DNA from 2 places in the Streptomyces sp. NPDC101181 genome. Region 1 is predicted to be linked to the other one. Evidence: riboswitches for the same ligand, from Rfam matches in the RefSeq annotation. Region 1 holds a riboswitch; the other holds the start of a gene.

What was found. Region 1 has a riboswitch for cyclic di-AMP ahead of ACIRRU_RS11630 (M23 family metallopeptidase). Riboswitches for the same ligand answer to the same signal wherever they lie in the genome.
Region 2: another riboswitch for cyclic di-AMP. It lies ahead of ACIRRU_RS27665 (transglycosylase family protein); the one in region 1 lies ahead of ACIRRU_RS11630 (M23 family metallopeptidase).

The regions. Positions count from the first base shown of each region.
Region 1 covers NZ_JBIWOX010000006.1:96,738-112,540, reverse strand. Annotated here, with positions in the region: gene ACIRRU_RS11655 (alkaline phosphatase family protein) at 1-525, opposite strand, end outside; gene ACIRRU_RS11650 (DUF5998 family protein) at 525-1,121, opposite strand; gene ACIRRU_RS11645 (GNAT family N-acetyltransferase) at 1,176-4,073, opposite strand; gene ACIRRU_RS11640 (HPr family phosphocarrier protein) at 4,245-4,526, shown strand; gene ACIRRU_RS11635 (GntR family transcriptional regulator) at 4,690-5,391, opposite strand; gene ACIRRU_RS11630 (M23 family metallopeptidase) at 5,613-6,428, opposite strand; cyclic di-AMP (ydaO/yuaA leader) riboswitch at 6,444-6,610, opposite strand; gene ACIRRU_RS11625 (pitrilysin family protein) at 6,830-8,200, opposite strand; gene ACIRRU_RS11620 (M16 family metallopeptidase) at 8,227-9,609, opposite strand; gene ACIRRU_RS11615 (DNA topoisomerase (ATP-hydrolyzing) subunit A) at 9,870-12,323, shown strand; gene ACIRRU_RS11610 (CobW family GTP-binding protein) at 12,362-13,567, opposite strand; gene ACIRRU_RS11605 (LacI family DNA-binding transcriptional regulator) at 13,662-14,681, opposite strand; gene ACIRRU_RS11600 (ATP-binding protein) at 14,965-15,803, shown strand, end outside.
Region 2 covers NZ_JBIWOX010000024.1:83,172-98,974, reverse strand. Annotated here, with positions in the region: gene ACIRRU_RS27700 (HNH endonuclease family protein) at 1-552, shown strand, start outside; gene ACIRRU_RS27695 (hypothetical protein) at 918-1,487, shown strand; gene ACIRRU_RS27690 (protein kinase) at 1,544-3,196, shown strand; gene ACIRRU_RS27685 (SurA N-terminal domain-containing protein) at 3,386-4,042, shown strand; gene ACIRRU_RS27680 (nucleoside triphosphate pyrophosphohydrolase) at 4,103-5,299, shown strand; gene ACIRRU_RS27675 (cytochrome P450) at 5,386-6,774, shown strand; gene ACIRRU_RS27670 (transglycosylase family protein) at 6,988-8,016, shown strand; cyclic di-AMP (ydaO/yuaA leader) riboswitch at 8,307-8,488, shown strand; gene ACIRRU_RS27665 (transglycosylase family protein) at 8,494-9,213, shown strand; gene eno (phosphopyruvate hydratase) at 9,560-10,840, shown strand; gene ACIRRU_RS27655 (septum formation initiator family protein) at 10,934-11,413, shown strand; gene ACIRRU_RS27650 (DUF501 domain-containing protein) at 11,515-12,111, shown strand; gene ACIRRU_RS27645 (exopolyphosphatase) at 12,108-13,052, shown strand; gene ACIRRU_RS27640 (NAD(P)/FAD-dependent oxidoreductase) at 13,498-14,889, shown strand; gene ACIRRU_RS27635 (class I SAM-dependent methyltransferase) at 15,182-15,803, shown strand, end outside.

The DNA of each region.
Region 1 (15,803 bases):
GCGCTCGAAGTCCGGAGCGGAGACCTGCGCGGTGTGCACGCCCACCGCGTCGGCGAGCTGGAAGACCGTGGGGTAGGGCTGCCAGACCTTGGGCTCGGTCCACGGCTGCCAGCGGAGCTGGTTCATCAGCGCGCCGGTCCCGGGGTCGCGCACGGTGTAGCCGGGCAGGCCGTGTTCGCCGGGGGCGAGGCCCGTGCCGACCGAGGCGAGCGAGGTCGCGGTGGTGGAGGGGAAGCCCGCGGTGATCGGCCGGCCGGTGCCGCCGCGCGAGGTGGGCAGGAGCGAGTGCAGGAAGGGGGCCTCGTCGGGGTGGCCCTTGATCTGCTCCCAGCCGAGGCCGTCGATCAGGAAGACGCAGTTGCGGTCGGCCGGGGTCAGTTCGGGGATCGCGGCGCTGAATCCCGGGACCTCCTGCCCCGCGACCAGCGTCGGCAGCAGGTCGGCGAGCGAACCGCTGCCGTACTCGGGGACGGGCGCGGTGTCCGGGGAGAGCGGAACGGGGTCCTGCCAGGCGGGCTGGGCCATCAGCGGCCACTCGCCGCGATGGCGGCCGTGGCCTCGGAGAGCGACTGGGCGAAGGCCAGGGTCTGGCGGACCGCGTCGGGGCCGTCACCGGCCTCGCTGACCCGCAGGCTCAGGTCGTCGGCGGTGGAACTGCCCGTGTAGCCGTGGTCGGCCTCGCAGTTGGCGTCGCCGCAGGCGGCGGGCTCCAGGTCGATCCGGGAGACCGCGCCCCAGCCGATGGTGAGGACGACCTCGCGGGGCAGGGTGCCCGGGACGTACTTCTCCGGGTCGGCCACCACCCGGCTGACCACGACGGAGGAGATCCGGTCGAGCTTGACCGACTCGGTGGAGGTGGTGGCGTGCGCGGTGGCCGAACCGCTCTCGGCGGCCTGCTCGTCGGTGTGGCTGACGATGAACCGGTGCTCGGTCAGGACCAGGACCGTCACATGGCGGCGCACCTCGTTGGAGTCGAAGGTGGTCTCCTGGTGCACCAGATACGAAGCGACCGGCTCCCCGCCGACGGCGGCCTCCACCGCCTCGGCCACGAGGGCCGGGTAGTAGCCGCTGCGCTCGATGGCCGCGCGCAGCCCCTGGGTCGTCGTACCGGTCTTTGCCATGTGCACCATCCTACGGCGGGCCGGTGACTGCCGGGGACGCCCCGGCGCCCGCCGTCAGTAGTTCGGGAGGCGGCGCGGGCCGAGGTCGCCGCGCGGGGGCGGCGGGGCCAGCCGGACGCTCGCACCGAGCACGCTGATGCCCTGCGGGGCCACGACCACCGGCTCCAGCGCCACGGAGACCACCTCGGGATGGTCGTCGACCAGCCGGGACAGCCGCAGCAGCAGCTCCTCCAGCGCCGCCGTGTCGACCGGGGCGGAGCCCCGCCAGCCGAACAGCACGGGGGCCGCCTTGATCGACCGGATCAGCTCGGCGGCGTCCCGGTCGGTGGCCGGTACCAGCCGGTGCGCGGTGTCGCCGAGCAGTTCGGAGGGTGCGCCCGCCAGGCCGAAGGAGAGCACCGCCCCGGCGGCCGCGTCGATCGAGGCCCGTACGACGGTGTCCACCCCGCGCGGGGCCATCGACTGGACGACCGGGAGCAGTTCGGCGGGCTTGCCGAGGAGCTCGGTGAGGTCTCCGTACGCCCGGCGCAGCGCCTCCTCGTCGGCGAGGTCGAGGCGGACCCCGCCGAGGTCGGCGCGGTGGCGGAGGTGGGGGGCGGTGGTCTTCAGCGCCACCGGGTAGCCGAGGGTCCCGGCCGCGGCGACGGCGGCGCCGGGGTCCGGCGCGGGGAGCGTGGGGCGTACGGGGATGCCGTACCGGCCGAGCAGTTCGCGGGCCTCGTCGTGGGTGAGCGGGCGCCCGCGCGGGTCGGGGGCGGTGGCGAGCTGTTCCTCGATCAGGGCGGCGGCGCCCGGTGCGTCGATGGTGTCGTCGAGGAACTCGGGCACCTTCCCGGGGGTGGCCGCCTGCCGCCGCCACTGGGCGTACCTCACGGCCTCGGCGAGGGCGCGTACGGCTCGTTCGGCGGCGGGATAGGCGGGGATGCGGCCGGGGCGGGCGGGGCGCGGCGGCTGCCCACCATCGGCGCCGGTGCCGGTGGTGGGTCCGGTGGCGGCGCCCGGTCCGGCCTCGGGGGCGGGGGCGGAGGCGGCCTGGGCGGCGGGGGGCCGGGCGGGGCCGGTGCGGGTGCGGGGGGCGGCCGTGCTGGTCGCGGCGGCCAGCGCCTCGGCGAGCCCGCCCATCTCGACGTGGACGACGGCCACCGGCTTGGCCGGTCCCCCGGCGGCGGCTCCGCGGAGGGCGGTGGCCAGCACCTCGCCGTCGCCGGTTTCGGCCTCGCCGTTCTCCCCCACCCACGGGATGGCGGTGACGATCACGGCGTCGCACGTGCCGTCGGCGAGCGCGTCGGCCAGTGCGTCCTGGAAGTCCCGCGGGGAGGCGGCCGTGGTGAGGTCGACCGGCGGGCGGGGGCGGAGCCCTTCGGCGAGGCAGGCGTCGTAGGTGAGGAGGCCGAGGGACTCGGAGTTGCCGAGGATCGCGACCCGGGGGCCGTCCGGGAGCGGCTGGCCGGCCAGCAGGAGCCCGGCGTCGACCATCTCGGTCACCGTGTCGACGCGGATGACGCCCGCCTGCCGCATCAGGGCGGAGACCGTGGCGTCGGGGATGCGGCTGACCGGGACCGCGTGGCCGGGCGGGTTGGTGCCGCTGTGCCGGGCGCCCTTGACCACGACGACGGGCTTGACGGCGGCGGTGCGGCGGGCGAGGCGGGTGAACTTGCGGGGGTTGCCGAGCGATTCGAGGTAGAGCAGGGCGACGTCGGTGTCCGGGTCCTCGAAGGAGAACTGGAGGAAGTCGTTGCCGGAGACGTCGGCCCGGTTGCCCGCCGAGATGAACGAGGACAGGCCCGCGCCGCGCCGGTGGAGGCCGGAGAGCAGGGCGATGCCGATCGCGCCGGACTGGGTGAACAGGCCGATCCGGCCGCGGGCCGGTGGCTCCGGGGCGAGCGAGGCGTTGAGCCGGACGGTCTCGGCGGTGTTGATGATGCCGAACGCGTTCGGGCCGATGATCCGCATGCCGTACGAGCGGGCCTGGCGGACCAGTTCGCGCTGGAGTTCGCGCCCCTCGGAGCCCCGCTCGGCGTAACCGGCGGAGAGGACGACGAGCCCCCGGACGCCGTGCTCCCCGCAGTCGGCGACGGCCTCGGGGACCCGGTGGGCGGGGACGGCGATGACGGCGAGGTCGATCCGTTCGCCGATCTCGCCGAGCGAGCGGTGGGCGGGGACCCCGTCCAGGGTGGTCAGGCCCTCGTCGAAGGCCCGGTTCACCGCGTACGTACGGCCGGTGAAGCCCGCGGCGAAAAGGTTGCGCAGGACGGTGCGGCCCACGCCGCCGGGGGTGCGCCCGGTGCCGATGACCGCGACGGAGCCGGGGCCGAGCAGGCGCTGCACCGAGCGGGCCTCGGCGCGCTGCTCTCGGCCGCGCTGGACGGCGAGGGACCTCTCGGTGGGTTCGAGGTCCAGGGTGAGGTGGACGGAGCCGTCCTCGAAGCTGCGGCGCTGGGTGTATCCGGCGTCCCGGAACACCTTGATCATCTTGTTGTTGGCGGGGAGCACCTCGGCGGCGAACCGCCGGATGCCGCGCTCGCGGGCGACGGCGGCGATGTGTTCCAGCAGCGCGGAGGCGACGCCGCGGCCCTGGTGGGCGTCCTGGACCAGGAAGGCGACCTCGGCCTCGTCGGCGGGGGCGGAGGCGGGGCGGCCCCGTTCGTCGATGCGGTCGTAGCGGACCGTCCCGATGAACTCGCCGCCGGTCGTGACGGCGAGCCCCACCCGGTCGACGTAGTCGTGATGGGTGAAGCGGTGCACGTCCCGGTCGGACAGCCGGGGGTACGGGGCGAAGAAGCGGTAGTACTTCGACTCGTCGGACACCTGCTCGTAGAAGCTGACCAGCCGCTCGGCGTCGTCCGTGGTGATCGGCCTGATGCGCGCGGTTCCTCCGTCGCGGAGCACCACGTCCGCTTCCCAGTGGTCGGGGTACGCGTGGTGCGGACTCTGCTCCGGCGCGGGCTGCATGGACAAAGCCTACGGCGGGCATCCCGGTGGCGGAGGGACCGGTGCCGGGGCAGTCTGAGGGGGCCCGGCCGAGGGCCCCGGGACGCAGCGCCGGACGGGAGGCCGGGCACGGCACCGCGCACCGCATGAGAGACTGGTCTAGACAACCGTTGATATGTGAAGGGCAGAACCATGGCTGAGCGCCGCGTAAACGTCGGTTGGGCCGAGGGCCTGCACGCCCGCCCCGCTTCCATCTTCGTCCGTGCCGCCACGGCGTCCGGCGTCCCGGTGACGATCGCCAAGGCCGACGGCAACCCGGTGAACGCCGCCTCCATGCTCGCCGTGCTCGGCCTGGGCGCGCAGGGCGGCGAGGAGATCGTGCTCGCCTCGGACGCGGACGACGCCGAGGCCGCCCTGGACCGGCTGGCGAAGCTGGTCGCCGAGGGACTGGAAGAGCTTCCCGAGACCGTCTGACGCCGTTCGCCGGACCGTCCGAGCCGTTCGCCCGCACGAGAGCCGCAGCCCCCTCAGGGGTCTGCGGCTCTTTCGCTTTTCCCGGGAAAAGCCGGAAAACCGAATTCCGGGCAGCGCGAATACCGCTCCCGGTCGCCGCTTTCTCTTGTATACGGCGCAAGTGTTAATGGCGGCCACTCGCAATGTTGAGGCCGTGTTGCGAAGTGCTCACCCGGGAAGCCGGGCGGTGCGCGTTCCTGTCCGGCCGGCGGAGCCGGTGGGCCGCGGTGGAGCGTTCCGCGTGATGGGCGGCGAGGGCCCTGGCCCGCTCGGCGTCGCCCCGCGCCACGGCGTCCACGATGGCGCCGTGCTCGGCCCAGGACTCCGCCGGTCGGGCGGGCTGCTCGACCGTGTACATCCAGGCGATCTTGTGCCGGAGCTGGGTGAGCAGGGCGATCAGACCGGGGCTGCCGGAAGCCTGCGCGAGGGTCTCGTGGAACCAGCCGCCCAGGGAGCGCAGGTCCTCCCCCTCCCCCCGGCGGGCCCGCTCCTGGCCCAGCCTCACCAGTCCGCGCAGCACCTTGAGGTGGGCGTCGGTACGCCGCTGCGCGGCCCGCGCGGCGCCCAGCGGCTCCAGCAGCGTCCGCACCTCCAGCAGATCGGCCGCTTCCTGCTCGGTGGGCTCCGCGACACAGGCGCCGGCGTGTCTGCGGGTGACCACGAAGCCCTCCGACTCCAGGGTGCGCAGCGCCTCGCGGACCGGGACGCGGGAGACCCCGTACCGCCGGGCCAGCAGTTCCTCGGTGAGGCGGCCGCCGCGCTCGTAGACACCGGAGACGATGTCGTCACGGATTGCCGTGCACACCGAATGAGCGGGAATACGCATGTCCGGACCTCCGCCTTAATCCCCGCGAAACGCGGCCACCCGACGTCTGTTCCGTGACTCTATGGCAATCCGCCGGAATTTCCGATGGGGGGTCGGAATCCATGGATATCTTTTGGCCGGACAGCGGTCGGCCGGATACCCCGGTGCGCGGGCTCCGGCACAATCACCGAAGGCCCCGGCGGGGAGTCGGGGCCTTCGGTGGGCGGGGGGCGCGGGTGGGGTCAGACGTTCAGACCGTGGGCGCGGAGGTAGCCGACGGGGTCCATGTCGGAGCCGTAGTCGGGGGTGGTGCGGGCCTCGAAGTGCAGGTGCGGGCCGGTGGAGTTGCCGGTGGAGCCGGAGAGGCCGATCTGCTGGCCGGACGTGACGCTCTGGCCGACGGTGACGCCGATCGAGGAGAGGTGGCCGTACTGGGTGTACGTGCCGTCCGCCATCCGGAGCACGACGTTGTTGCCGTACGCGCCTCCCCAGCCCGCCTCGACGACCGTCCCGGCGCCGACGGCGACGACGGAGCTGCCGGACGCGGCCATGAAGTCCACGCCGGAGTGGCTGCCGGAGGACCAGAGCGAACCGCCGGACTGGTAGCCGGTGGTGACGTGGGATCCGGCGACCGGCAGGTGGAAGGCGAGTTGCCGGGCGCGCTCGGCGGCGCGGGCGGCACGGGCCTTCTCCTCGCGGATCTCCTTGGCGCGGGCCTCGGCCTTGCGCTCGGCCTCCGCCTTCGCCCTGGCCTTCGCGGCCTCGGCCTTGGCTTCGGCGGCGGCCTCGGCCTTCGCCCGGGCCACCTCATCGGCCCGCTGCTTCTGCGCCTGGGCCTGGGCGTCGATCTGCTCGGCGAGGGTGGCGTCGAGGGCGATGGCCTGGGTGAGGCCGGTGTCGGCGGTCCGGGCGGTGTCGGTGTCCGCGGCGAGGGCCGGGGAGGACAGCGAGCCGATGACTCCGGTGGTGGCCAGAGCCGCGATCCCGGCGGCCTGGGCGCTCCGGCGCGTGAGACGGCTCGGGGCACGGTGCTTCCCGGTGGCACGGGTGAACGCCATGAGAGGGGCTGGTTCCTTTCCTTCCTTCTCGCCTACCGGGTTAGCTGACGGGTTCGGAGCAGGAAGGTCTCCTACGGAGCACCACGCCGGTTCACGGCACGGCTCCCCGATTCACCCCAGGGACTGCGTGGGTCCCCGGCTCCCCAGGCTCGCGCCTGACGGGGACTCGGCGATGGCTGCCCGGCGCCGCGGCTGCGGCGAACGGGTGACGGACAGCGGAGCCGACGCTAAGCGGGCCGCCTTCCCCGCTCCAAACGGACCAGGGCATTTGTCGCGCATCCCACAGGACGGACCGCGCATAGCCTTACTAAACGTGCTAACCGCATTAATCGGGCAAAAGGGAGGACCCCGGCGAACTTTCGTTCGCCGGGGTCCCGTTCGGCCTGGCAGGCCGGTCCGTGTCAGCCGGTGACGACGGACACCTCTCCGATGCCGAGCGCCCTGACGGGCTCCGCGATCTGCGCCGCGTCCCCCACCAGGACCGCGACCAGCTTGTCCACCGGGAAGGCGTTGACCACGGCGGCGGTGGCCTCCACGGTGCCGGTCTCGGCGAGCCGGGCGTAGAGGTGGGCCTGGTAGTCGTCGGGGAGGTGCTGCTCGACCTGGTCGGCCAGGGTGCTCGCGACGGAGGCGGCGGTCTCGAACTTCAGCGGGGCGACGCCCACCAGGTTCTGCACGGCCGTCTCGCGCTCGGCGTCGGTCAGCCCCTCGGCGGCCAGCGTCCGCAGCACCTTCCAGAGGTCCTCCAGCGCCGGTCCGGTGGACTCCGTGTCCACCGAGCCGCTGATGGCGAGCATGGCCGCGCCGCCGGAGTCGGGGCCGGAGGACCGCAGCACCTGGGTGAAGGCACGCACCCCGTAGGTGTAGCCCTTCTCCTCACGCAGCACCCGGTCCAGCCGGGAGGTGAGGGTGCCGCCCAGGCAGTACGTGCCGAGCACCTGCGCGGGCCACACGCTCTCGTGCCGGTCGGGCCCGATGCGGCCGATGAGCAGCTGGGTCTGGACCGCGCCGGGGCGGTCCACGATGACGACGCGGCCGGTGTCGTCCGCGGTGATCGGCTCCGCCGGGCGGGCCTGGCCCGCGTCGCCCGACCAGTCGCCGAGGCTCTCGGCCAGCAGCGCGTCCAGGTCGATACCGGTGAGGTCGCCGACGATCACGGCCGTCGCGGTGGACGGGCGGATGTGGGCGTCGAAGAACGCGCGCACCGCGGCCGCGTCGATCCGCCGGACCGTCTCCTCGGTGCCCAGGCGCGGGCGGGACATCCGGGCGGTGGCCGGGAACAGCTCCTTGGAGAGCTGCTTGGCGGCGCGGCGGCCGGGGTTGGCCTGCTCGTGCGGGATCTCGTCGAGGCGGTTGCCGACGAGGCGCTCGATCTCGCTCTCCACGAAGGCCGGGGCCCGCAGCGCCTCCGCGACCAGCCCGAGGGCCTTGGCCAGCCGGGAGGCCGGGACCTCCAGGGAGACCCGGACACCGGGGTGGTCGGCGTGCGCGTCGAGCGTGGCGCCGCAACGCTCCAGCTCGGCGGCGAACTCCTCGGCGCTGTGCTTGTCGGTGCCCTCCGACAGCGCCCGGGACATGATCGTGGCCACGCCGTCCAGGCCCGCGGGCTCCGCCGCCAGGGGCGCGTCCAGGAAGATCTCCACGGCCACGACCTGCTGGCCGGGGCGGTGGCAGCGCAGCACGGTCAGCCCGTTGGGCAGGGCACCGCGCTCGGGCGCCGGGAAGGCCCAGGGGCGGGCGGTGCCGGCGGTGGGCTGCGGGTGGAAGTCCATGGCTACTCCAGTCGTGGCGGCGTCGCTCACTTGTCCGCCCCCTCGTGCGCGTCGGTGCCCTCGGTGTCCGCCGCGGCCTCCGGGCCGCCCTCGGTCTCCTCGGACGGCTCGATGGGCTCGTAGACCAGCACGGCGCGGTTGTCGGGGTGCAGGGCCGCCTGGGCCGCCGCGCGCACCTCTTCCGCGGTGACGTCCAGGACCCGGCCCACGGCGGTCAGCGCGAGCTGCGGGTCGCCGAACAGGACCGCGTAGCGGCACAGTTCGTCGGCGCGCCCGGCGACCGTGCCGAGGCGGTCGAGCCACTCGCGCTCCAACTGCGCCTGGGCCCGCTCCATTTCCTCGGGGGTGGGTCCCTCGGCGGCGAACCGGGCCAGCTCCTCGTCGACCGCGGTCTCGATCTGCCCGACCTCGACGCCGCCGGAGGTCTTCACGTCCAGCCAGCCCAGCGAGGGCGCCCCGGCGAGCCGCAGCAGCCCGAACCCGGCCGCCACCGCCGTACGGTCGCGCCGGACGAGGCGGTTGTGCAGGCGGGAGGACTCGCCGCCGCCGAGCACGGTGAGCGCCAGGTCCGCGGCGTCGCAGGCGCGGGTGCCGTCGTGCGGCAGGCGGTAGGCGGCCATCAAAGCGCGCGCCGGGACCTCCTCGTGGACCACTTCGCGCAGCTGCTCGCCGATGGTCGCGGGCAGGGTGCCGTCGCGCGGGGGCTGCTTGCCGTCGTGGGAGGGGATGGAGCCGAAGTACTTCTCCACCCACGCGAGAGTCTGCTCGGGGTCGATGTCCCCGACGATCGAGAGCACCGCGTTGTTGGGGGCGTAGTACGTGCGGAAGAACGCGCGGGCGTCCTCCAGGGTGGCCGCGTCCAGGTCGGCCATGGAGCCGATCGGGGTGTGGTGGTAGGGGTGGCCCTCGGGGTAGGCGAGGGCGGTCAGCTTCTCGAACGCGGTGCCGTAGGGCACGTTGTCGTAGCGCTGGCGCCGTTCGTTCTTGACGACGTCGCGCTGGTTCTCCATGGACTCCTCGTCGAGCGCGGCGAGGAGGGAGCCCATGCGGTCGGCCTCCAGCCACAGGGCGAGTTCGACCTGATGGGTGGGCATGGTCTCGAAGTAGTTGGTCCGCTCGAAGCTGGTCGTCCCGTTGAGCGACCCGCCGGCCCCCTGGACCAGCTCGAAGTGGCCGTTCCCCTTGACCTGGCCCGAGCCCTGGAACATCAGGTGCTCGAAGAGGTGAGCCAGGCCCGTACGCCCCTTGACCTCGTGGCGCGAACCGACGTCGTACCAGAGGCAGACCGCGGCGACCGGGGTCAGATGGTCCTCGGAGAGCACCACACGCAGGCCGTTGGCCAGGCGGTGCTCGGTCGCTGTCAAGCCGCCGGAACCGGCCTGTTCGGTGGCCGTGTGACCCATGGGCATGTACGTCCCTTCGATCGCGATACTGGACTTCCTGACCGGTACTTCCTGCCAGACCTGCCACTCTAAGCAAGCGCGGCGGCACCTGGCGAAGTTCCCGTTCCGCGGAAGTTTCCGTCGATCGTGCCTCAGGCGGCGCTGCCTGGGGCCGCTTCGGACGGGTCGAGGTCCGCGTTGTCAGTGCGGCGGTCCACAATGGTCCGCGTCAGTACCCCAGGTTGTCCGATCAGAATCCGTGAATCCGAGAAGGAGTCGCAGCCGCGATGGCCCGCCGTAGCACGAAGACCCCGCCGCCGGACGACTTCGAGGAGAAGATCCTCGACATCGACGTCGTCGACGAGATGCAGGGCTCCTTCCTGGAGTACGCGTACTCGGTGATCTACTCCCGGGCCCTGCCCGACGCCCGCGACGGCATGAAGCCCGTGCACCGGCGCATCGTCTCCCAGATGAACGAGATGGGACTGCGCCCCGACCGCGGCTATGTGAAGTGCGCGCGCGTCGTCGGCGAGGTCATGGGCAAGCTCCACCCCCACGGTGACGCGTCGATCTACGACGCCCTGGTGCGGATGGCGCAGCCGTTCTCGATGCGGCTGCCCCTGGTCGACGGGCACGGCAACTTCGGCTCCCTGGGCAACGACGACCCGCCCGCCGCCATGCGGTACACCGAGTGCCGGATGGCCGACGCCACGTCGCTGATGACCGAGGCGATCGACGAGGACACGGTCGACTTCCAGGCGAACTACGACGGCCAGGAGCGCGAGCCCGTCGTGCTCCCGGCGGCCTACCCCAACCTGCTGGTCAACGGGGTCTCCGGGATCGCGGTCGGCATGGCGACCAACATGCCCCCGCACAACCTGGGCGAGGTCATCGCCGCCGCCCGCCACCTGATCAAGCACCCGGGCGCCGACGTCGAGACGCTGATGCGCTTCGTCCCCGGCCCCGACCTCCCCACCGGCGGACGCATCGTCGGACTGGCCGGCATCAAGGACGCGTACACGGCGGGCCGCGGCACGTTCAAGATCCGCGCCACCGTCGCCGTGGAGAACGTGACGGCCCGCCGCAAGGGTCTCGTCGTCACCGAACTGCCCTTCACCGTCGGCCCGGAGAAGGTGATCGCCAAGATCAAGGACCTGGTCTCGGCGAAGAAGCTCCAGGGCATCGCGGACGTCAAGGACCTCACCGACCGGGCGCACGGGCTGCGGCTGGTCATCGAGGTGAAGAACGGCTTCGTGCCGGAAGCGGTGCTGGAGCAGCTCTACAAACTGACGCCGATGGAGGAGTCCTTCGGCATCAACAACGTGGCGCTGGTCGACGGCCAGCCGCTCACCCTGGGCCTCAAGGAGCTGCTGGAGGTCTATCTCGACCACCGCTTCGAGGTGGTGCGCCGGCGCAGCGAGTTCCGCCGCGCCAAGCGCCGCGACCGGCTGCACCTGGTCGAGGGCCTGCTCGTGGCCCTGCTCGACATCGACGAGGTCATCCGGATCATCCGGGACAGCGACAACTCGGCGCAGGCGAAGGAGCGCCTGATGGAGCGCTTCTCGCTGAGCGAGGTCCAGACGCAGTACATCCTGGACACCCCGCTGCGCCGCCTCACCCGCTTCGACCGGATCGAGCTGGAGGGCGAGCGCGACAAGCTCAAGGGCGAGATCGAGGCGCTGACCGCGATCCTGGAGTCGGACGCGGAGCTGCGCAAGCTGGTCTCGTCCGAGCTGGCCGCGGTGGCGAAGAAGTTCGGCACGGACCGGCGCACGGTGCTGCTGGAGTCCGCCGGTTCGCAGATCGCCTCCGTGCCGCTGGAGGTGGCGGACGACCCCTGCCGGGTGCTGCTCTCCTCCACGGGCCTGCTGGCCCGCACGGCGAACGCCGAGCCGGTGGAGATCTCCGAGGACGCCCGGCGGGTCAAGCACGACGTGATCGTGTCGGCGGTCGCGGCCACGGCCCGTGGCGATGTCGGAGCGGTGACCTCCACCGGCCGGCTCCTGCGGCTCTCGGTGATCGACCTGCCGCAGCTGCCCGACACCCATGCCGAGCCCAGTCTGTCGGGCGGGGCGATGGTCGCGGAGTTCCTCACCCTGGAGGCCGACGAGGAGCTGGTCTGTCTCACCACGCTGGAGGAGGCCTCGCCGGGTCTGGCGATCGGCACGCTCCAGGGTGTGGTGAAGCGCGTGGTGCCGGACTACCCGGCCAACAAGGACGAGTTGGAGGTCATCACCCTCAAGGACGGCGACCGCGTCGTGGGCGCGGTGGAGCTGCGTACGGGCGAGGAGGACCTGGTCTTCATCACCTCCGACGCCCAGCTGCTGCGCTACCAGGCGGGCTCGGTGCGGCCGCAGGGGCGGGCCGCCGGGGGCATGGCGGGCGTCAAGCTGGCGGCCGGGGCCGAGGTGCTGTCGTTCACGGCGGTGGACCCGGCGGCGGAGGCGATCGTGTTCACGGTGGCCGGTTCGCACGGCACGCTGGACGACTCGGTGCTCACCTCGAAGCTCACCCCCTTCGACCAGTATCCGCGCAAGGGCCGGGCGACCGGCGGGGTGCGCTGCCAGCGGTTCCTGAAGGGGGAGGACGTCCTGGTCTTCGCCTGGGCGGGCGCCACCCCGGCCCGAGCCGCCCAGGAGAACGGCTCCCCGTCGAAGCTGCCGGAGCCGGACCCGAGGCGCGACGGTTCGGGCACGCCGCTGCTCCAGCCGGTGGCCGTGGTCGCGGGGCCGCCGCTGTAGGCCGGTCCGTCACCCCGTAGGAAAGCGGCCCGGGGGCATCACGCCTCCGGGACCTCTTCCGGTACGTCCGCTTCCGGTACGTCCACGGGGTCCGGGCCCCGGTCCTGCTCCTGCTCCTGCTGTACGTAGCGAAGCACGCCCCACATGGCGCGCTCGACGTCATCCGCGTCGGAGGTGCCGGGGGTATCGGAGGTGCCGGGGGCGGCGGGGGCACCGGAGGCAGCCTGGGGAGCGCCGGATGAGACGGGGGCGTCCGCCTGGCCGGCCCGGCAGTCCGCCAGCCCGTCGCGCAGCGCCCGGGTGTCGATCCCGGCCCCGATCAGGACGAGCTGGGTGAGCCGGGGCTCGCCCCGTGTCCACGGCCGCGGGACGAAGCGGAGGAACCGGCCGACCGCGTGCAGCGCGTACGCGTTGTCCCGGTCCCCCGCGCCGAAGTCCACGAATCCCTTGATCCGGTATAGGCCCTCGGGCCGGGAGTCCAGGAGCGCCATGAAGCGGCGGGGGTCCATCGGAGTGTCCGCAGTGAAGTCGACGCTCTCGTACGCCGCGTGCAGATGGTCCTCGTGCCCCGAGCAGCTCTCCTCCCGCAGCAGGTCCTCGAAGGTCAGCTGACGGACCCTCTCGTCATGGTCCGGGCGCAGGGCCGGGTCGAAGAGCAGCTCGGGGTCGATCCGGCCGTGCGTCGCGGAGACGACGGCGGCCGGCTTGCTGAGCGCCGCGACCTCCGCGCGCAGCGCCTCGTGTTCCGTCGCGCCGATCCGGTCGGTCTTGTTCAGGACGACGAGATCGGCGACACCGAGGTGGCGGGTGATCTCGGGGTGCCGCTCCCGGGTGCGGTCGAACTCCGCCGCGTCGACGACCTCCACGAGACCGCCGTACAGGACGTGCGGGTTGTCGCTGGCGAGCAGCATACGGACGAGTTCCTGGGGTTCGGCCAGACCGCTCGCCTCGATGACGATCACGTCCAGCCCGGCGGAGGGCCGGGTCAGCGTCTCCAGGTAGGTGTCGAGTTCGCTCGCGTCGACGGCGCAGCACAGGCAGCCGTTCCCCAGCGAGACCGTGGAGCCGACCTGCCCCGAGACGGTCATGGCGTCGATCTCGATGGCGCCGAAGTCATTGACGATCACTCCGATCCGGGTGCCCTCACGGTTGCGGAGCAGGTGGTTCAGGAGCGTGGTCTTGCCGGAGCCGAGGAAGCCCGCCAGGACGACGACCGGGATGCGCGGGGTGGGGGGCGGGGTCAACGGGGGCCTTTCCGGGGTTCGTCGTCTCACGGCAGGTGCGGTCCGGCGCTCATCGGCGGCGGATCACCCCCGGGGGGGGGTGTCACGCGGCGGATCACCGGGGGGTGTCGCGCGGCGGCTGGGCGGTGGAGCCGCGCACCACCAGTTCCGGCTCGAAGAGCAGTTCGTCCGAGGGTACGGCCCGGCCGCCGATCTGCACCGAGAGCAGTTCCACGGCCGCGCGGCCCATGGCTTCGATGGGCTGTCGCACGGTGGTCAGGGGCGGCTCGGTGCAGTTCATGAAGGCCGAGTCGTCGTAGCCCACGACCGAGACGTCGCCGGGGACGGAGAGTCCGCGGCGGCGGGCGGCACGCACCGCGCCCAGCGCGAGCGGGTCGCTGGCGCAGATGATGCCGGTGACACCCCGGTCCAGGAGGCGCATCGCGGCGGCCTGCCCGCCTTCCAGCGAGAACATCGCGCGCGCCACCCACTCGTCGGGGACGCTCGTGCCGGCCTCCCGCGCCAGCGCTCGGGCGGCGGCGAGCTTGCGCTGCGAGGGCACGTGGTCGGCGGGGCCGAGGACGAGTCCGATGCGCTCGTGGCCGAGCGAGACCAGGTGGCGCCAGGCCTGCTCGACGGCGACGGAGTCGTCGCAGGAGACGCCCGGGAAGCCGAGGTGCTCGATGGCGGCGTTGATCAGCACGACGGGGATCTTGCGGTCGGCGAGCACCTTGTAGTGCTCGTGCGGAGCGTCGGCCTGGTGGTAGAGGCCGCCCGCGAAGACCACCCCGGAGACCTGCTGCTGGAGGAGGAGTTCGACGTAGTCCGCCTCGGAGACGCCGCCCTTGGTCTGGGTGCAGAGCACGGGGGTCAGCCCCTGCTGGGCGAGCGCGCCGCCGACCACCTCGGCGAAGGCCGGGAAGATGGGGTTCTGCAGCTCCGGCAGGACCAGGCCGACCAGCCGGGCCCGTTCGCCGCGCAGCTGGGTCGGACGCTCGTACCCGAGGACGTCCAGCGCGGAGAGCACGGCCTGCCTGGTGGCGTCGGAGACGCCTGGCTTGCCGTTCAGCACCCGGCTGACCGTCGCCTCGCTGACTCCCACCTTCTGGGCCACTTGAGCAAGTCTTCGCGTCATATCCGCAAGATTAGCGCAAGAAAAGCAAGCGGATTGCATGACGGACGAAGTCTTCCGGAAGGCCCCCGGCTCCCCCGAACGCTCACAGAAGGAACACCGCCAGGCAAGGGAGTACCACCCACATCGGCAGACCGGCAGACGGTAGGCAGGCAGGCAGCTGAAGGGGCGCGCCCCAGCAACCTCCCCGCAGGCCTCACGGGTTCCGTCCCGCCAAGAGGCCCCCGACGGAACGGGACCCCGGGCGAATTTCCGCCGCGCCGATTCGGCCTTTACCGTTCGTACGATGAACGCCCCACCGACCCCCGGGCGAGGACCACGCCGGTTCGGCTGGCCGCAGCGGGTCTTCTCCCAGGTGCTGCTGATGCAGCTGGCCATCATCACCGGCGTCACCGTCCTGGTCACCGGCCTGTTCCTGGCCCCGCTCAGCGCCCAGCTGGACGACCAGGCGATGCGCCGCGCGCTGGCCATCGCCCAGAGCACCGCCGCCCAGCCCGGCATCGTCGAGGGGCTGCGCACCACCGACCCCTCGGCCCGGGGGCCCGTGCAGTCGGCCGCCGAGCGGGTCCGGCAGGCCACCGGTGCGGAGTACGTCGTGGTGATGGACCGGCGGGGCGTGCGGTGGTCGCACCCGGAGACCGACCGGATCGGGGAGGTCGTCTCCACCGACCCCCGTGACGCCCTGCGCGGCCGCCAGGTGATGGAGATCGACAGCGGGACCCTCGGCCGCTCGGCGCGGGGCAAGGTGCCGCTGTACGGCTCCCCCGGCTCCACCGAGGTGGTCGGCGCGGTCTCGGTCGGCATCGAGTACGACAGCGTCCGCGCCCGGCTCCTCGGGGCGATCCCGGGCCTGCTCGCGTACGCGGGCACGGCCCTGGCCGTCGGGGCGCTCGCCGCCTACCTCATCTCCCGCAGGCTCCAGCGGCAGACCCACGACCTGGCGTTCTCCGACATCTCCGCGCTGCTGACCGAGCGGGAGGCCATGCTGCACGGCATCCGTGAGGGGGTCGTCGCGCTCGACGCGGCCGGGCGCGTCCGGCTGCTCAACGACGAGGCGCAGCGGCTGCTCGGCCTCGGCCCGGAGGCGGCGGGGCGCCCGCTGGAGGAGGTGCTGGACGGCGGACG
Region 2 (15,803 bases), on a different contig from region 1:
GCCCGCAAGGTCATCGAGAAGGTGGCGACCAAGGGGCGCGGCCCCAAGACCGGCTACGAACGGGACAAGTTCGGCTCCGCCTGGAAGGACGGGATCGACGGCATCCCGCTCGCCCGGAACGGCTGCGACACCCGTAACGACCTGCTGGCCCGGGACGGCAAGGACATCGAGCACCGCTCGGGCTCCGACTGCGTCGTCGTCGCGATGAAGCTCAAGGACCCCTACACCGGCGAGAGCATCGACTGGCGCAAGCAGCAGGCGACCGCGGTGCAGATCGACCACGTGATGCCGCTGTCCTACAACTGGCAGATGGGCGCCGCCCGCTGGGACGACCTCAAGCGGGAGCAGATCGCCAACGACCCGCTCAACCTCATCCCGGTCGACGGCCCGGCCAACAACGCCAAGCGGGACTCCGGCCCGGCCTCCTGGGTGCCGCCGTACAAGCCAGTCCGCTGCTCGTACGCGGTGCGGTTCGCCCAGGTCTCGCTGAAGTACGAACTCCCCGTCACCGAACCGGACAAGCAGGCCATGCTCGCCCAGTGCGGCGGCTGAGAGCCGGAGACCGGAGAAGCGACGAGCCGGGGACCGGAGAACCGGCAAACCGGATAGCGGAAAGCCGGAAGCCGGAAGCTGGAAGCCGGAAGCCGGACAACGGAACAGCCGGGGAATCTGTCCGAGGGGGCCGCCACGAACGCCGTGGCGGCCCCCTCGCACGTACCCGCTCCCTCCTGCGCGGACGGCTCCTCCCCGCGCACCGGGCGGCGGCGGGCCCCAGCGGTGCGTGGTGGCGGCGTTGCGTACGCACAACGGTTGGGTACATCCGGGGACGGTCCGTCGGCGGCGGTGTATACGCTCACTCCACACGTCCGGGCACACGGCCCGAGCCACCCCTCCGACACGCCTTCCAGGAGCAGCTCATGCACGGCTACGGCCCTCCGCCGCAGCAGCCGCCGACATCCAGGCCGTCCTCCGGGACGCTCATCGCGGTGCGCGTGATCCTCGTCGTGGCGACCGTGCTGAGCTGCGGCATGCTCGGCTGGGCGGCGATGCTGCGGCTCGCGATCGTCACCCGCAGGACGCGCGACTGGGTGCTGCTGTTCGTCGTGATGGGCCTCAACGCCGGTCTGTTCGCCTTCATCATGGCCACCCCGGACGACTCCGACGCCATGACGGACGCCCAGGCGATGATCCTGTTCCTCTGGCTCGTGGGCGTGCTGGCCGGGGTGATCACCTACTACCTGTACGCGGAGATCCGGCACTACAACACCCCGGCGCCCTACGGGACCCCGGCCCACCTGGCGCACCCCGTACCGGCCGCGTACCAGCAGCCCAACCCGTACACCCTCCAGGCACCGCCGCCCACCCCTGCACCCCAGCGCCTGCACCAGGTCCGGGCCGAGCTGGACGAGCTGAGCGACTACCTCCGCAAGGGCAACGGGGAACAGCACGGGCGGTCCGGCGGGAACCGCGAGGGCGAGCCCCGGTGAGCGGGCGGATCATCGCCGACCGGTACGAACTCGCGGCCGTCCTGGGGCAGGGCGGCATGGGCCAGGTGTGGACGGCGTACGACCGGCGCCTGGACCGCCGCGTCGCGGTGAAGCTGCTGCGCCCGGACCGGGTCGCCGGGCCCGCCGGCAGTGACGCCGCCGACGAACTGCGCCGCCGCTTCGTCCGCGAGTGCCGGGTCACCGCCCAGGTCGACCACCCCGGCCTGGTCACCGTGCACGACGCGGGCAGCGACGGCGACGACCTCTACCTCGTCATGCAGTACGTCGAGGGCGCCGACCTCGCCGACCACCTCGCCGGACAGGACCCCTACCCCTGGCCCCGGGCCGTCGCGGTCGCCGCCCAGCTCTGCGCCGTGCTGTGGGCGGTGCACGCCGTGCCGATCGTCCACCGCGACCTCAAGCCCCGCAACGTGATGGTCCGGCCCGACGGCACCGTCACCGTGCTCGACCTGGGCGTCGCCTCCGTCCTCGACACGGACACCACCCGCCTCACGCACACCGGTTCACCGATCGGCTCCCCGGCCTACATGGCCCCCGAGCAGGCGATGGGCGGCGCGGTCGGTCCATACACCGACCTGTACGCCCTCGGAGTGGTGCTGCACGAACTGCTCAGCGGTGACGTGCCGTTCGCCGGATCCACCGCGCTCGGCGTGCTCCACCGCCACCTGTACGAGCCGCCCGCCCCGGTCCGCCGTACCCGCCCCGAGATCCCCGTACCGCTCGAAGCGCTCGTGCTGCGGCTGCTCGCCAAGGACCCGGGAGACCGGCCCTCCTCCGCGCGGGAGGTGTACGAGGAGCTGGCCCCGCTGCTGCCCCGGCACGGCACGCCCACCGGGCCGCTCGACCCGACCCGCCCCTTCCTGCGGCCGCTGGCCCCGTGGCCGGACCGGGCCGCCGCGGCCGCCGTCGTCGCCGTGCCGTCCGGGCCCGCGCCCACGTCGTTCACCCTCGCGCCGCCCGCCGTCACCGTCCCGCCGCCCGGGGCCGTCGCCCCCGCCACGGTCCCGGCGCGGCCCGCTTCCGCACCGCGCGTGCCGGGCACTCCCGTACCGCGGACCACTCCCGTACCGCAGGCCGCTCCCGTGGCGCGGGCGACCCCCTTGCCGCGTCCCGCCCGGCCGGACGTGGCACGGGCCGTGGACGAGGTGAAGCGGCTGCTCGGCGAGGGGCGCATCACCCAGGCCGTCGACATCCTCGGCGCCACCCTCCCGGCCGCCGCCGCCGAGCACGGCGAACACTCGCCGGTCGTCCGCATCCTGCGCAAGCAGTACGCCGCGACGCTCATGGACGACGGGCAGTACCGCCGCGCCCTGCCCGAGCTGCGCCGCCTCGCCGAGGACCGCGCCGCCGAGGCGGGCCCGGCCGACGCGCAGGCCCTCCAGTTCCGCTACGACGCGGCGCAATGCCTGGAACAGCTGGGGGAGGCCGTGGCCGCGCTCGGGGAGTACCGCGCGGTCCTCCCGTACTACGAGAACGCCTACGGGGCCGTCACCTCCGACCCCGGCCGGGCGCTGGACATCCGCTACCGCATCGGGCAGCTGCTGCTCGCGATCGGCGACCACACCGCGGGCCGCTCCCAGCTCCAGGGGCTGCTGTACGACGCCGAGCGCAGCTACGGGCCGCACCACCCGCTGCCGATGGACCTGCGCCGCCTCCTCAGCCACCAGCGGGACGTCCGCGGCGGCTGACGGGAGCGCCCCCGGGCCGGGTCCCCGTCCAGGGTCCCCGGGCCGGGTGGCCGGGACGGATTCCCGGCCACATCCCCAACTCCTCCGGAATCGTTGGTCGAATCAGTGGCACAGGCCACATCCACTGCCTAACATCGATCACCGCAAGGCTTTGTGCACCGATGCACAAACTCGCCCCGGGAGGCTCCTTTGCACCGCCGCCGTCGCACCGCGCTCTCCGTCCTCGCCGCAACGCTCCTCGCCGCGCCGATCCTCTCCGCCTGCGGCAACCAGGCCCACCCCGGCGCGGCGGCCGTCGTCGGCGGCGAGCGCATCGAGGTGTCGGCGGTCCAGGCCCAGGCGGCGGACGTCCGCAGCGCCCAGGAAGGCTCCCCGCAGGCCGACGAGCTGGTCAACAAGTCGGGGCAGCTCAACCGCGCCAAGCTGCACGGGCTGATCTTCGGCCGCATCCTGGACCGGGCCGCCGAGGACGCGGGCGTCACGGCCACCCGCAAGGAGGTCCAGCAGATGCGGATCGCCAACCGCGCGCAGCTCGGCGGCGAGGAGCAGCTGCGGGCGATGCTGCTCCAGCAGCGCTGGGTGGCCCCGGACCAGATCGACGCGGACATGCGCCAGGAGGTCCTGCTCCCGAAGCTGGCCAGGGCGCTCGGTGCCGACCTGGGCACGCCCGCCGGGCAGCAGGTCGTCGGCGAGGCGCTGACCAAGGCGTCCAAGGCGCTCGACATCGACGTCAACCCGCGCTTCGGCACCTGGGACGACCAGAAGATGCAACTCGGCGACTACAGCGCGCCCTGGATCAGCCAGGTCACCAAGTTCACCCCGCAGGACACCCCGGCGGGCGCCTGAGCGGAGCCGGCCGTCCCGGAGCCGTCACGCCGGTTCCGGGACGCGAGGTAGGTTCGCCGGGTGAACGCCGAACCCCCCGCCGCCGCGCCCGACAGCCCCTCCGGCGACCCCGGCAGCCCTGCCGCCGCTCCCCACAGCTCCTCCGGCGACCCCGGCAGCCCCTCCGCCGCGCCGAACGGTTTCCCCGCCGGGTCCGGCAGCCCTGCCGCGGCCGGTCCCGGCAGCGCCCCCGGCGCCCCGGACTCCTCCGGTGACAGCCCCGGCCGGATCGTCCTCCTCACCGCCAGCCACCGGGTCGCGCCCGGTCTGCTGTCCTGGCCCGCCTGGCAGACCCTGCGCGCGGCCGACCGGGTCCTGTGCGCCGACCCGGACCAGCCCCAGCTGCCCTACCTCCGCGAGGCGGGCGTCCGGGTCGAGCACGCGGCGCCCAGCGCCGACGATCTGGTCGCCGCCTGCGCGGGCGGCCGCACGGTGGTGGTCCTGACCGGCGGCGAGGGAAACCAGACCCTTACCGACGGCCTGGCCCGCCTGGGCGGCTCGGGCCGGGTGGCCATGCCGGACCTGGAACTGCTCCCCGGCTCCTACGACCTGCCCGGCGCCCGCCTCCTCGACCTGGTCCAGGTCATGGACCGGATCCGCCGCGCGTGCCCCTGGACCTCGCGCAAGACGCACGAGGGCCTGGCCAAGTACGCCATCGAGGAGGCGTACGAGCTGGTCGAGGCGATCGAGGACGGCGACCGGGACGAACTGCGCGAGGAGCTGGGCGACGTCCTCCTCCAGGTTGTCTTCCACGCGCGCATCGCGGAGGAGGACGCCGAGGAGCCGTTCGACGTGGACGACGTCGCGGGCGGCCTCGTCGAGAAGCTGATCCACCGCCACCCGCACGTCTTCGGCGACGAGACCGCCGAGACTCCCGAGGACGTCCACGCGCACTGGCTGCGCACCAAGGCCATCGAGAAGCGGCGCACCTCCGTCACCGAGGGCGTCCCCCTCGGCCAGCCCGGCCTGGCGCTCGCCGCGAAGCTGGCGAGCCGCGTCCGTACGGCCGGACTCGACGTCCCCCTCCCGACCGCCGGAACCGCCGCCGGAACCGCCACCGGGACCAGCGGCGGAACTGCGGGCGACCCCATCGGCTACGAACTCCTCGCCCTCGCCGTACGCGCCGAGGCCGACGGAGCCGACCCGGAAGCCGCCCTCCGCGCGGCGGCCCGCGCCTACCGGGACGCGATCGTGGCGGTGGAGGGCGGGGCGGGTTAGTACGGTGCCGGCGGGGACCGACGGAGGGCGGGCGAGGACGCTCCCGGCCTGTGCGGGCCGCCGGCCTCGACCGATACCGTCGAGGAGTGAACGACCACCCCGCCGACAGCCGCTCCGGCCACCCCGCTCCGGACACCTCCGCGCCCCCCGCCTGCCCCCGCAGCGCCCCGGGAGCCGTCCCGGACGAGGCCGCCCCCGCGACCCCCGGGAGCGCCCCGGCCCCCGAACTCTTCACCTGGGAGTTCGCCACCGACCCCTACCCCGCCTACGCCTGGCTCCGCGAGCACAGCCCCGTGCACCGCACCGCGCTGCCCAGCGGGGTCGAGGCGTGGCTCGTGACGCGGTACGGGGACGCCCGGCAGGCCCTCGCCGACGTGCGGCTCTCCAAGAACCCGGCCCACCACGCGGAGTCGCCGCACGCCAAGGGGAAGACCGGGATTCCGGGGGAGCGCAAGGCGGACCTGATGACGCATCTGCTCAACATCGACCCGCCGGACCACACCCGGCTGCGCCGGCTCGTCTCCAAGGCGTTCACCCCGCGCCGGGTCGCGGAGTTCGCGCCCCGGGTGCAGGAACTGACGGACCGGCTCATCGACGGGTTCGTGGAGAAGGGGGAGGCCGACCTGATCCACGACTTCGCCTTCCCGCTCCCCATCTACGCCATCTGCGACCTGCTCGGCGTCCCGCCCGAGGACCAGGACGACTTCCGGGACTGGGCGGGCATGATGATCCGGCACGGCGGCGGGCCGCGGGGCGGGGTCGCCCGGTCGGTGAAGAAGATGCGCGGCTATCTCGCCGAACTCATCCACCGCAAGAGGGAGAACCCCGGCGACGACCTGATCTCCGGCCTGATCCGGGCCAGTGACCACGGCGAGCACCTCACCGAGAACGAGGCCGCGGCGATGGCGTTCATCCTGCTCTTCGCCGGTTTCGAGACGACGGTCAACCTCATCGGCAACGGTACGTACGCCCTGCTGCGCCACCCCGCGCAGCGGGCCCGGCTGGAGGCCTCCCTGGCGGCGGGGGAGAGCGGGCTGCTGGCCACCGGGGTGGAGGAACTGCTCCGCTTCGACGGGCCGGTCGAGCTGGCGACCTGGCGGTACGCCACCGAGGCGCTGACCCTGGGCGGGCAGGAGATCGCCGCGGGCGACCCCGTGCTGGTGGTGCTGGCGGCGGCCGACCGGGACCCGGAGCGGTTCGCCGCTCCGGACACCCTGGACCTCGCGCGGAGTGACAACCAGCATCTCGGCTACGGGCACGGCATCCACTACTGCCTGGGGGCTCCGCTGGCGCGGTTGGAGGGGCAGGCCGCGCTGGCCACCCTGCTGAGACGGCTGCCGGGGCTGCGACTCGCGGCGGAACCCGCCGATCTGCGCTGGCGCGGCGGACTCATCATGCGCGGACTGCGCACCCTGCCGGTCGAGTTCGCACCGGGTCACCGCCTCGCCGAAGGTGACACTCTGTCAACTCTGTGACTTTCACGTGATCTGCGCTGCATCGACTTGTGACACACGTTCGAGTCCCGCTAGGTTCACGGTTCAACGCGTCGGCCGCTCGCTGCCCACGCGTCACTTGTGCACCTGCGCGCACGCGGGTTCGTACGGTTCCGCGGCGCGCTCGGGCCCGTACGTCTCTCCGCCGCACGGTGCCCAGGTCACTCGCTCGTCAGTCGCACGGAAGGCAAACCCATGGGCTCCGCGAACGGCAGACACCGCCGGCCTCGCCAGGCACCGGCCATCGTCGTCGCCGCAGGCGTGACGGGATCGGCCATCGCCATCCCGCTGCTCGGCGCGAGCGGCGCACACGCCGCCGAGGCCGCCACCTGGGACCGGGTCGCGGAGTGCGAGAGCGGCGGCACGTGGAGCGCCGACCTCGGCAACGGCTACTACGGCGGGCTCCAGCTCTCCGAGGAGACCTGGTCGGCGTACGGCGGTACCGCGTACGCCCCCCGGGCCGACCTCGCCAGCCGCTCGCAGCAGATCGCCGTCGCCGAGAAGGTCCTCGCCGACCAGGGGCCGAAGGCGTGGCCCAGCTGCGCGGTGATCTCCGGCCTCGCCGTGGACGGCGGCCTTCCGGGCGTCGACCCGGGCACCGCCCCCTCGCCGGAGCCGACGGCCTCCCCGACGGACCGGGCGGATGAAGCTGACAAGTCGGCCAGGTCCGGCGATCGCGGCGAAAGCAGCAGTAGCGACGAGAGTGACAAGTCCGGCAAGACCGGCACGTCCGGTAGTGCGGGCGGTGACAGCGACAGCGACAGCGGTACGGGTGCGGAGCGCGGCGCGTCCGACCCCTCCGCCTCGCCTTCCGCCGAGGCCCCCGACGCCTCGAAGCCCTCCGACGCCCCGGACGGCAAGGCCGGGAGCGGCGGCAAGCACCGGGGCGCCCCGGCGTCCGAGGAGGCCGACGGCGCGGGCCAGGACGGTCCGCGGGAGTCCGGCCGGCACGCCTCGCGGGGCGAGGGTGACGGACGGGACGGCGGAGCCGCCGAGTCCGGTGACTACGTCGTGCGGCCCGGGGACAACCTCTGGGCGATCGCCGACGCGCAGGAACTCCCCCAGGGCTGGACCGGTCTGTACGAGTCCAACAAGGACGTCCTGGGCTCCGACCCGGACCTGATCCTGCCCGGTCAGAGCCTGGACCTGGGGCTGGAGCAGGGGGCTGACGAGGGCGCCGCCGAGGACGCTTCCCCAAGCGCCGAGGTGCCCGCCGCCAACTGAGTTCAATTCGGGAAAACACCCTGAAATCCCGGGTAGTTCAGAGACCTATGTCCACTTTTGTTCGAGTGAGACATGGGTCTCTTTGCTTCAACTGGTGACCCTCGCCCGGCCCGTTCGCGCGTATCGCCTCCGACCTGCGAAAACGGCCGGTAACCCGCCGGGAGTTCGAGTCGAATGACCCCTATGTCCATTTTTGAATGTCGGGGTTGCCTGTGTTTACGGTCTAAGCCGCTCGCACCGCGGGCCCCGTCGACCGTCACGCCGAATCCTGCCGTCGGTCGAAGGGAACAGACGCGTAAGCGCCGTAGGCAGGAGCGGGGGACCCAGGTAGGCCGCCGGGTCCGTACAGCCTCTCGAAGGACGGGGACGTACGGAAACGGCTTGGGGTGAAGCCGAGCGCAAGGTCGCGCGGCCGGGCAACTCATCAGCCCGAACCCGACAGCTCACCTCGTAGGCGTCGGTGAGGAGATTCGTTCCATGCTGCTGAACAGCAAGGGCAAGCACCGCCGCCCGTCCAAGGCCGTCCGTCTCGCCACCCTCGCGGGTGTCACGGGTGCCGCCGTCGCCGTCCCGCTGATGGGCGCGACCAACGCCTCCGCCGCCTCCGTCTCCACGTGGGACGCCGTCGCCCAGTGCGAGTCCGGCGGAAACTGGTCCATCAACACCGGCAACGGCTACTACGGCGGGCTCCAGTTCTCGCAGTCCAGCTGGGCCGCCGCCGGTGGCACGCAGTACGCCGCGCGGGCCGACCTGGCCTCCAAGGACCAGCAGATCGCCACCGCCGAGAAGCTTCTCGACATGCAGGGTCCGGGCGCCTGGGCCTGCGCCGGTGCGGGCGGTCTCACCAACGACGGTGTGGACCCGGGCGTGAGCCCCGGCGGCTCCGGCCAGTCGCAGAGCAAGCCCGAGCGCCAGGCCGAGCAGCCCACCACGCGCTCCCAGCAGCGCACCGCGCCGCAGGTCGAGAAGAAGGCCGAGAGCCCCAAGGCCGAGAGCAAGAAGACCGTCACCACCCCGACCGGCCAGAAGGTCAAGAAGGGTGACGGCGAGTACAAGGTGAAGAAGGGCGACACCCTGAGCAAGATCGCTCAGAAGGAAGGCGTCAAGGGCGGCTGGAGCAAGCTCTTCAAGCTGAACGACGACATCGTCCAGGAAGCCGACCTGATCTTCCCGGGCCAGCAGCTCCACCTGAAGTAATCCGCCGTCTCTCCTCCCCGGAGGGAGGGCGTCCGGCGGCTCCCTCCCTCGCACGGCTCTCCCCGGCCCGGCGCGCTCACACCCCCCGGTGCGCGCCGGGCCGAGGTCGTCCGCGGCCGGGGCGCACCGGGGGAGCCGGGGCCGGTTGCGTTCACCTCTTGTCGGCAAGACGTGTTACCGGGCAGTAGATTTTTGGAGTTTTGTCCCGTCATGTGCACCCTCGGGTCCTTTTTCGTCCCAGGAGACGGGCGCCCGGCCGACCGAGGCGGCCGGGCCGGTTAGGCTCGTGTCGCAAGGCCACAGTGACCCCGCACCACCAGCGTCAGATCCCAGAAGGAGATGCCTCGTGCCGTCCATCGACGTCGTCGTAGCCAGGGAAATCCTCGACTCCCGGGGTAACCCCACGGTCGAGGTCGAGGTCGGCCTCGACGACGGCAGCACCGGCCGTGCTGCCGTTCCGTCCGGCGCCTCCACCGGAGCGTTCGAAGCCATCGAGCTCCGCGACGGTGACCCCAACCGCTACCAGGGCAAGGGTGTCGAGAAGGCCGTCCTCGCCGTCATCGAGCAGATCGGCCCGGAGCTGGTCGGCTACGACGCCACCGAGCAGCGCCTCATCGACCAGGCGATGTTCGACCTGGACGCCACCGAGAACAAGGCCTCGCTCGGCGCGAACGCCATCCTCGGTGTCTCGCTGGCCGTCGCGCACGCCGCCTCCGAGGCGTCCGACCTGCCGCTCTTCCGCTACCTCGGCGGCCCGAACGCGCACCTGCTGCCCGTTCCGATGATGAACATCCTGAACGGCGGGTCGCACGCCGACTCCAACGTGGACATCCAGGAGTTCATGATCGCGCCCGTGGGCGCGGAGTCCTTCTCCGAGGCCCTGCGCTGGGGCGCGGAGGTCTACCACACGCTGAAGAAGGTCCTCAAGACCAAGGGCCTGTCCACCGGCCTCGGCGACGAGGGCGGCTTCGCCCCGAACCTGGAGTCCAACCGCGCCGCCCTGGACCTCATCGTCGAGGCCATCAAGGAGGCCGGTTACGTCCCCGGCCGCGACATCGCGCTCGCGCTCGACGTCGCCGCGTCGGAGTTCTACAAGGACGGCGTCTACGAGTTCGAGGGCAAGTCCCGCTCGGCCGCCGAGATGACCGAGTACTACGAGGAGCTCGTCTCCGCCTACCCGCTGGTCTCCATCGAGGACCCGCTGTACGAGGACGACTGGGCGGGCTGGAAGGTCATCACCGACCGCATCGGCGCCAAGGTCCAGATCGTCGGCGACGACCTCTTCGTCACCAACCCCGAGCGCCTGGCCCGCGGCATCGAGGAGGGCTCTGCCAACGCCCTGCTCGTCAAGGTCAACCAGATCGGTTCGCTGACCGAGACCCTGGACGCCGTCGAGCTGGCCCAGCGCAACGGCTTCAAGTGCATGATGTCGCACCGCTCCGGCGAGACCGAGGACGTCACCATCGCCGACCTCGCCGTCGCCGTGAACTGCGGTCAGATCAAGACCGGCGCCCCGGCCCGCTCGGACCGTGTCGCCAAGTACAACCAGCTGCTGCGCATCGAGGAGATCCTCGACGACGCCGCGGTGTACGCGGGCCGCTCCGCCTTCCCCCGCTTCAAGGGCTGAACCACCGGCGCAAGCCGGTAGCCTCCGCCCGTCCCCGCACCCGGTCCCGTACCGTGTGCGGGGACGGACGTGCGTCGGAGGGAGGCGGGAGACATGGCCGGGAACCGCGACCGGTTCTCCACCGCGACCAGGCTGCGGCTGCTCGGCGAGCAGACCGCGGCCCGCGTGTACCGATCCCAGAACCGCCGCCAGGCCCGCCGCTCCCGGCTCACCGGCCGGGCCGCGTTCCTCGCGCTGGTCGTCTGCTCCCTGGTGGTGGCGCTCGCCTACCCGATGCGGCAGTACGTCTCCCAGCGCGACGAGATCGCCGAGCAGGAACGGCTCTCGCAGCAGGCGCGGGAGCGGACCGAGGAGCTGCGGGACGAGAAGGCGCGGCTCCAGGACGACGCGTACATCATGCGTCTGGCCCGCCAGCACCTCCACTACGTCCTCCCCGGGGAGACCGGCTACACCGTGGCCGACCCCGACGCGGCGAAGGACCGGCGCGGTGCGCCCGGGGCGAGCGACCGCCCCTGGCACACCAACCTCTGGGACGGCGTGGACAGCGCCGACCGCGACGACGCGCGCGACTGACCGAACCGGCCGCGTACGTCCGCGCACACCCTTCCCCGCGTCCCGCTCCCCCCGTCCACCACGTTCCCCTCCACGAGCTTCCGAGCAGAACCAAGGCAGGCATGGAAACGCCCCCTCCGCAGACCGAGTCCACCAAGCCCACCGACGCGGACATCGCCGCGTTCGAGCAGCAGCTGGGCCGCCCGCCGCGCGGCCTGCGCGCCATCGCGCACCGCTGCCCCTGCGGCAACCCGGACGTGGTGGAGACCCAGCCCCGTCTGGAGGACGGCACGCCGTTCCCGACGACGTACTACCTGACCTGCCCCCGGGCGGCCTCGGCGATCGGCACGCTGGAGGCCAACGGGGTCATGAAGGAGATGACGGCCCGTCTGGAGAGCGCCCCCGAGCTGGCCGCCGCCTACCGGGCCGCGCACGAGGACTACCTCGCCCGCCGCGACGCCATCGAGGTCCTGGAGGGCTTCCCGAGCGCGGGCGGCATGCCGGACCGGGTGAAGTGCCTGCACGTCCTGGTCGGCCACTCGCTGGCCGCCGGGCCCGGGGTGAACCCGCTGGGCGACGAGGCCATCGCGATGCTGCCCGAGTGGTGGGCCAAGGGCGCGTGCGTGACCCCCTGCGCCGAGGGCCCCGGTGGCCCCGAGGTCTCCGAACGGCCCGGGAGCCCCGAGGTCTCCGGGCGATCCGAGGGACAGGCCCGATGACCCGGGTCGCCGCCGTCGACTGCGGCACGAACTCCATCCGCCTCCTCGTCGCCGACGCGGACCCCGCCACCGGGGCGTTCACCGAGCTGGACCGGCGGATGACGATCGTCCGCCTCGGCCAGGGCGTCGACCGCACCGGACGGCTCGCCCCCGACGCGCTGGAGCGGACCTTCGCGGCCTGCCGGGAGTACGCCGGGGTGATCGGGGAGCTGGGCGCCGAACGCGTCCGCTTCGTGGCCACCTCCGCCTCCCGGGACGCCGAGAACAGCGACGAGTTCGTCCGGGGCGTGCGGGACATCCTCGGCGTCGAGCCCGAGGTGATCACCGGCGACCAGGAGGCCCAGCTCTCCTTCGACGGGGCGACCAAGGAGCTGACCGGCACCGACCGCATGGCGAAGCCGTACCTGGTCGTCGACATCGGCGGCGGCTCCACCGAGTTCGTCCTCGGCTCCGAGACGGTCGCCGCGGCCCGCTCCGTGGACATCGGCTGCGTGCGGATGACCGAGCGTCATCTCGTGGTGGACGGGGCCGTGGTGGACCCGCCGGCCCACGACCGGATCGCCGCGATCCGCAAGGACGTCGAAGCCGCTCTGGACGTGGCAGCCGAGGCCGTGCCGCTGGCCGACGCTGCCACGCTCGTCGGCCTCGCGGGGACCGTCACCACGATCGCCGGGATCGCCCTGGAGCTGCCGGAGTACGACTCCGCGGCCATCCACCACTCCACGGTCACCCGCGGCCAGGTCCGCGCGATCACCGAGCGCCTGCTGCGCTCCACCCACGAGGAGCGCGCCGCGATCCCCGTGATGCACCCCGGCCGCGTCGACGTGATCGGGGCCGGGGCGCTCGTCCTGCTCGCCGTGATGGAGCGGACCGGCGCGCACGAGGTCGTCGTCAGCGAGCACGACATCCTCGACGGCATCGCCTGGAGCGCGGCGGGCTGAGCGGCGGACGGGGCCCCGGGGCTGCGCCGCTCAACCGCTCGTCCACCTGCACCTTTGAGCTGCCCGCTCGCCCCGGTGGGCCGCTTGGGGGACCCCTCACGAGACACGCCGCGGGAAAGTTCGTGAACTTCTTCACAAGGAATTCGGCCCTGTCGGGTGTGGTTCCGGCCCCATCGGCCCGCCCGGGACGCCCACCGGGGTGCGGGGGAGTGCCGTGCGCGGGTTCCGCCCATGTTGCGCCCGTGTGAAAAGCGGGTGTGGTTCACCCGGCCCGGAGGGTCAAGGGGCAGCTCACAGGTGGTGGGCAACGTTTCCGGCGGGGCGGTGGTTCCCCCGCGGACCCATGACCTGGGTCACGTGGGCGGCGAAGTGTAGCAGAGGGTCGGCAGATCCTTGTGAAGGGGCTCACGAGCTCCCCCCGGGGGTGGGGTGGATACTCGATGGCATGAGCACCACGGAGCGTCCCAGGATCCTCGTTGTAGGCGGTGGGTACGTAGGCCTGTACGCGGCTCGTCGCATTCTGAAGAAGATGCGATACGGGGAGGCGACCGTCACGGTCGTCGACCCGCGGTCGTACATGACGTACCAGCCCTTCCTCCCCGAAGCTGCCGCAGGCAGCATCTCGCCTCGGCATGTCGTCGTCCCGCTGCGACGCGTGCTGCCCAAGGCTGAGGTTCTCACCGGTCGGGTCACGACCATCGACCAGGACCGCAAGGTCGCCACGATCGCGCCGCTCGTCGGCGAGGCCTACGAGCTGCCCTTCGACTACCTCGTCGTCGCGATGGGCGCGGTCTCCCGCACCTTCCCGATCCCCGGCCTCGCCGAGCAGGGCATCGGCATGAAGGGCATCGAGGAGTCCATCGGCCTGCGCAACCACGTCCTGGAGCAGCTGGACAAGGCCGACTCCACGACCGACGAGGACGTCCGCCGCAAGGCGCTGACGTTCGTCTTCGTGGGCGGCGGCTTCGCCGGCGCGGAGACCATCGGCGAGGTCGAGGACATGGCCCGCGACGCGGCGAAGTACTACACCAACGTGAAGCGCGAGGACATGCGCTTCATCCTGGTCGACGCCGCCGACAAGATCCTTCCCGAGGTCGGCCCGAAGCTGGGCGCGTACGGCAAGGAGCACCTGGAGAGCCGCGGTGTGGAGATCTACCTCTCCACCTCGATGGACTCCTGCGTCGACGGCCACGTGGTGCTCAAGAACGGCCTGGAGGTCGACTCCAGCACCATCGTGTGGACCGCCGGTGTGAAGCCGAACCCGGCGCTGTCCCGCTTCGGTCTGCCGCTCGGCCCCCGCGGTCACGTGGACACCAGCGAGAAGCTCCAGGTGCAGGGCACCGACTACATCTGGGCCGCGGGCGACAACGCCCAGGTCCCGGACATGGTCGGCCGCCGCGCGGGCAACCCGAACGCCTGGTGCCCGCCCAACGCCCAGCACGCGCTGCGCCAGGCCAAGGTCCTCGGCGACAACGTGATCTCCGGTCTGCGGGGCTTCCCGCAGAAGGAGTACAGCCACGCCAACAAGGGCGCCGTCGCCGGTCTCGGCCTGCACAAGGGCGTCGCGATGATCGTCCTGGGCAAGGTGAAGATCAAGCTCAAGGGCCGTCTCGCCTGGTACATGCACCGCGGCTACCACGGCATGGCGATGCCGACCTGGAACCGCAAGATCCGGATCTTCGCCGACTGGACGCTGGCGATGTTCCTCAAGCGCGAGGTCGTCTCGCTCGGCGCCATGGAGACGCCGCGCGAGGAGTTCTACGAGGCCGCCAAGCCGGCCCCGGCTCCGGCCGTCGCCGCCGCCAAGCCCGAGGGCGAGAAGGCCAAGGCCTCCTGACCTCCCGGTGAGGCCGCTCCGCGAGGAGCGCTCCGTACGACGCCCGAAGGGGCCGTCCGCCATCCGTGGTGCGGACGGCCCCTTCGGCGTTCCCCCGGCCCGGTCGACCTGGTTTCCCCACCGCGCGGACGTGGCATGGACGTGCTGCGCCGATTGCCGCCCGGTAGCGGGATGACGGAGTGTCCGGGCACGGTTGACGCCGGTGTACCGCGCCACGGCGCCCGGTGTGCCGGGGCGGGGACAGCGCTCCCGCGCAGGGTGCGTATCGGGAAACACCACGGAGGTGTGTGCCATGGCCGACGCCGCGTCGCGGCTGACCGCTCTCGCCGAGGGACTGCTCGCACAACCCCTCCCGGTCCGCGTCCGGGCCTGGGACGGCAGCGAATCGGGGCCGCCCGGGGCCCCGGTCCTCGTGATCCGCAGCCGCCGCGCCCTGCGCCGCATCCTGTGGAGACCGGGCGAACTGGGCCTGGCCCGCGCCTGGGTGGCCGGAGAGATCGACGTCGAGGGCGACCTGTACGAGGTCCTCGACCGGATCGCCGGACTCCTGTGGGACCGGGGCGCCGACGCCAAGGACGCCGTCCACCCGGTCCGCGACCCCGCCGTGCGCGCCTTCGCCCGGGGCGTGCTGCGGCTGGCCGGACCCTGGCCGCCGCCCGCCCCGCCGGCCGAGGAGGTCCGCCGCCGCACCGGACGCCTGCACACCAGACGCCGCGACGAAGCGGCCGTCAGCCACCACTACGACGTCGGCAACGACTTCTACGCCCTGGTCCTCGGCCCGTCCATGGTCTACTCCTGCGCCTACTGGCAGGACGGCGGGACCCTGGAGGACGCCCAGCGCGCCAAGCTCGACCTGGTCTGCCGCAAGCTCGGCCTCCAGGAGGGCGACCGCCTCCTGGACGTCGGCTGCGGCT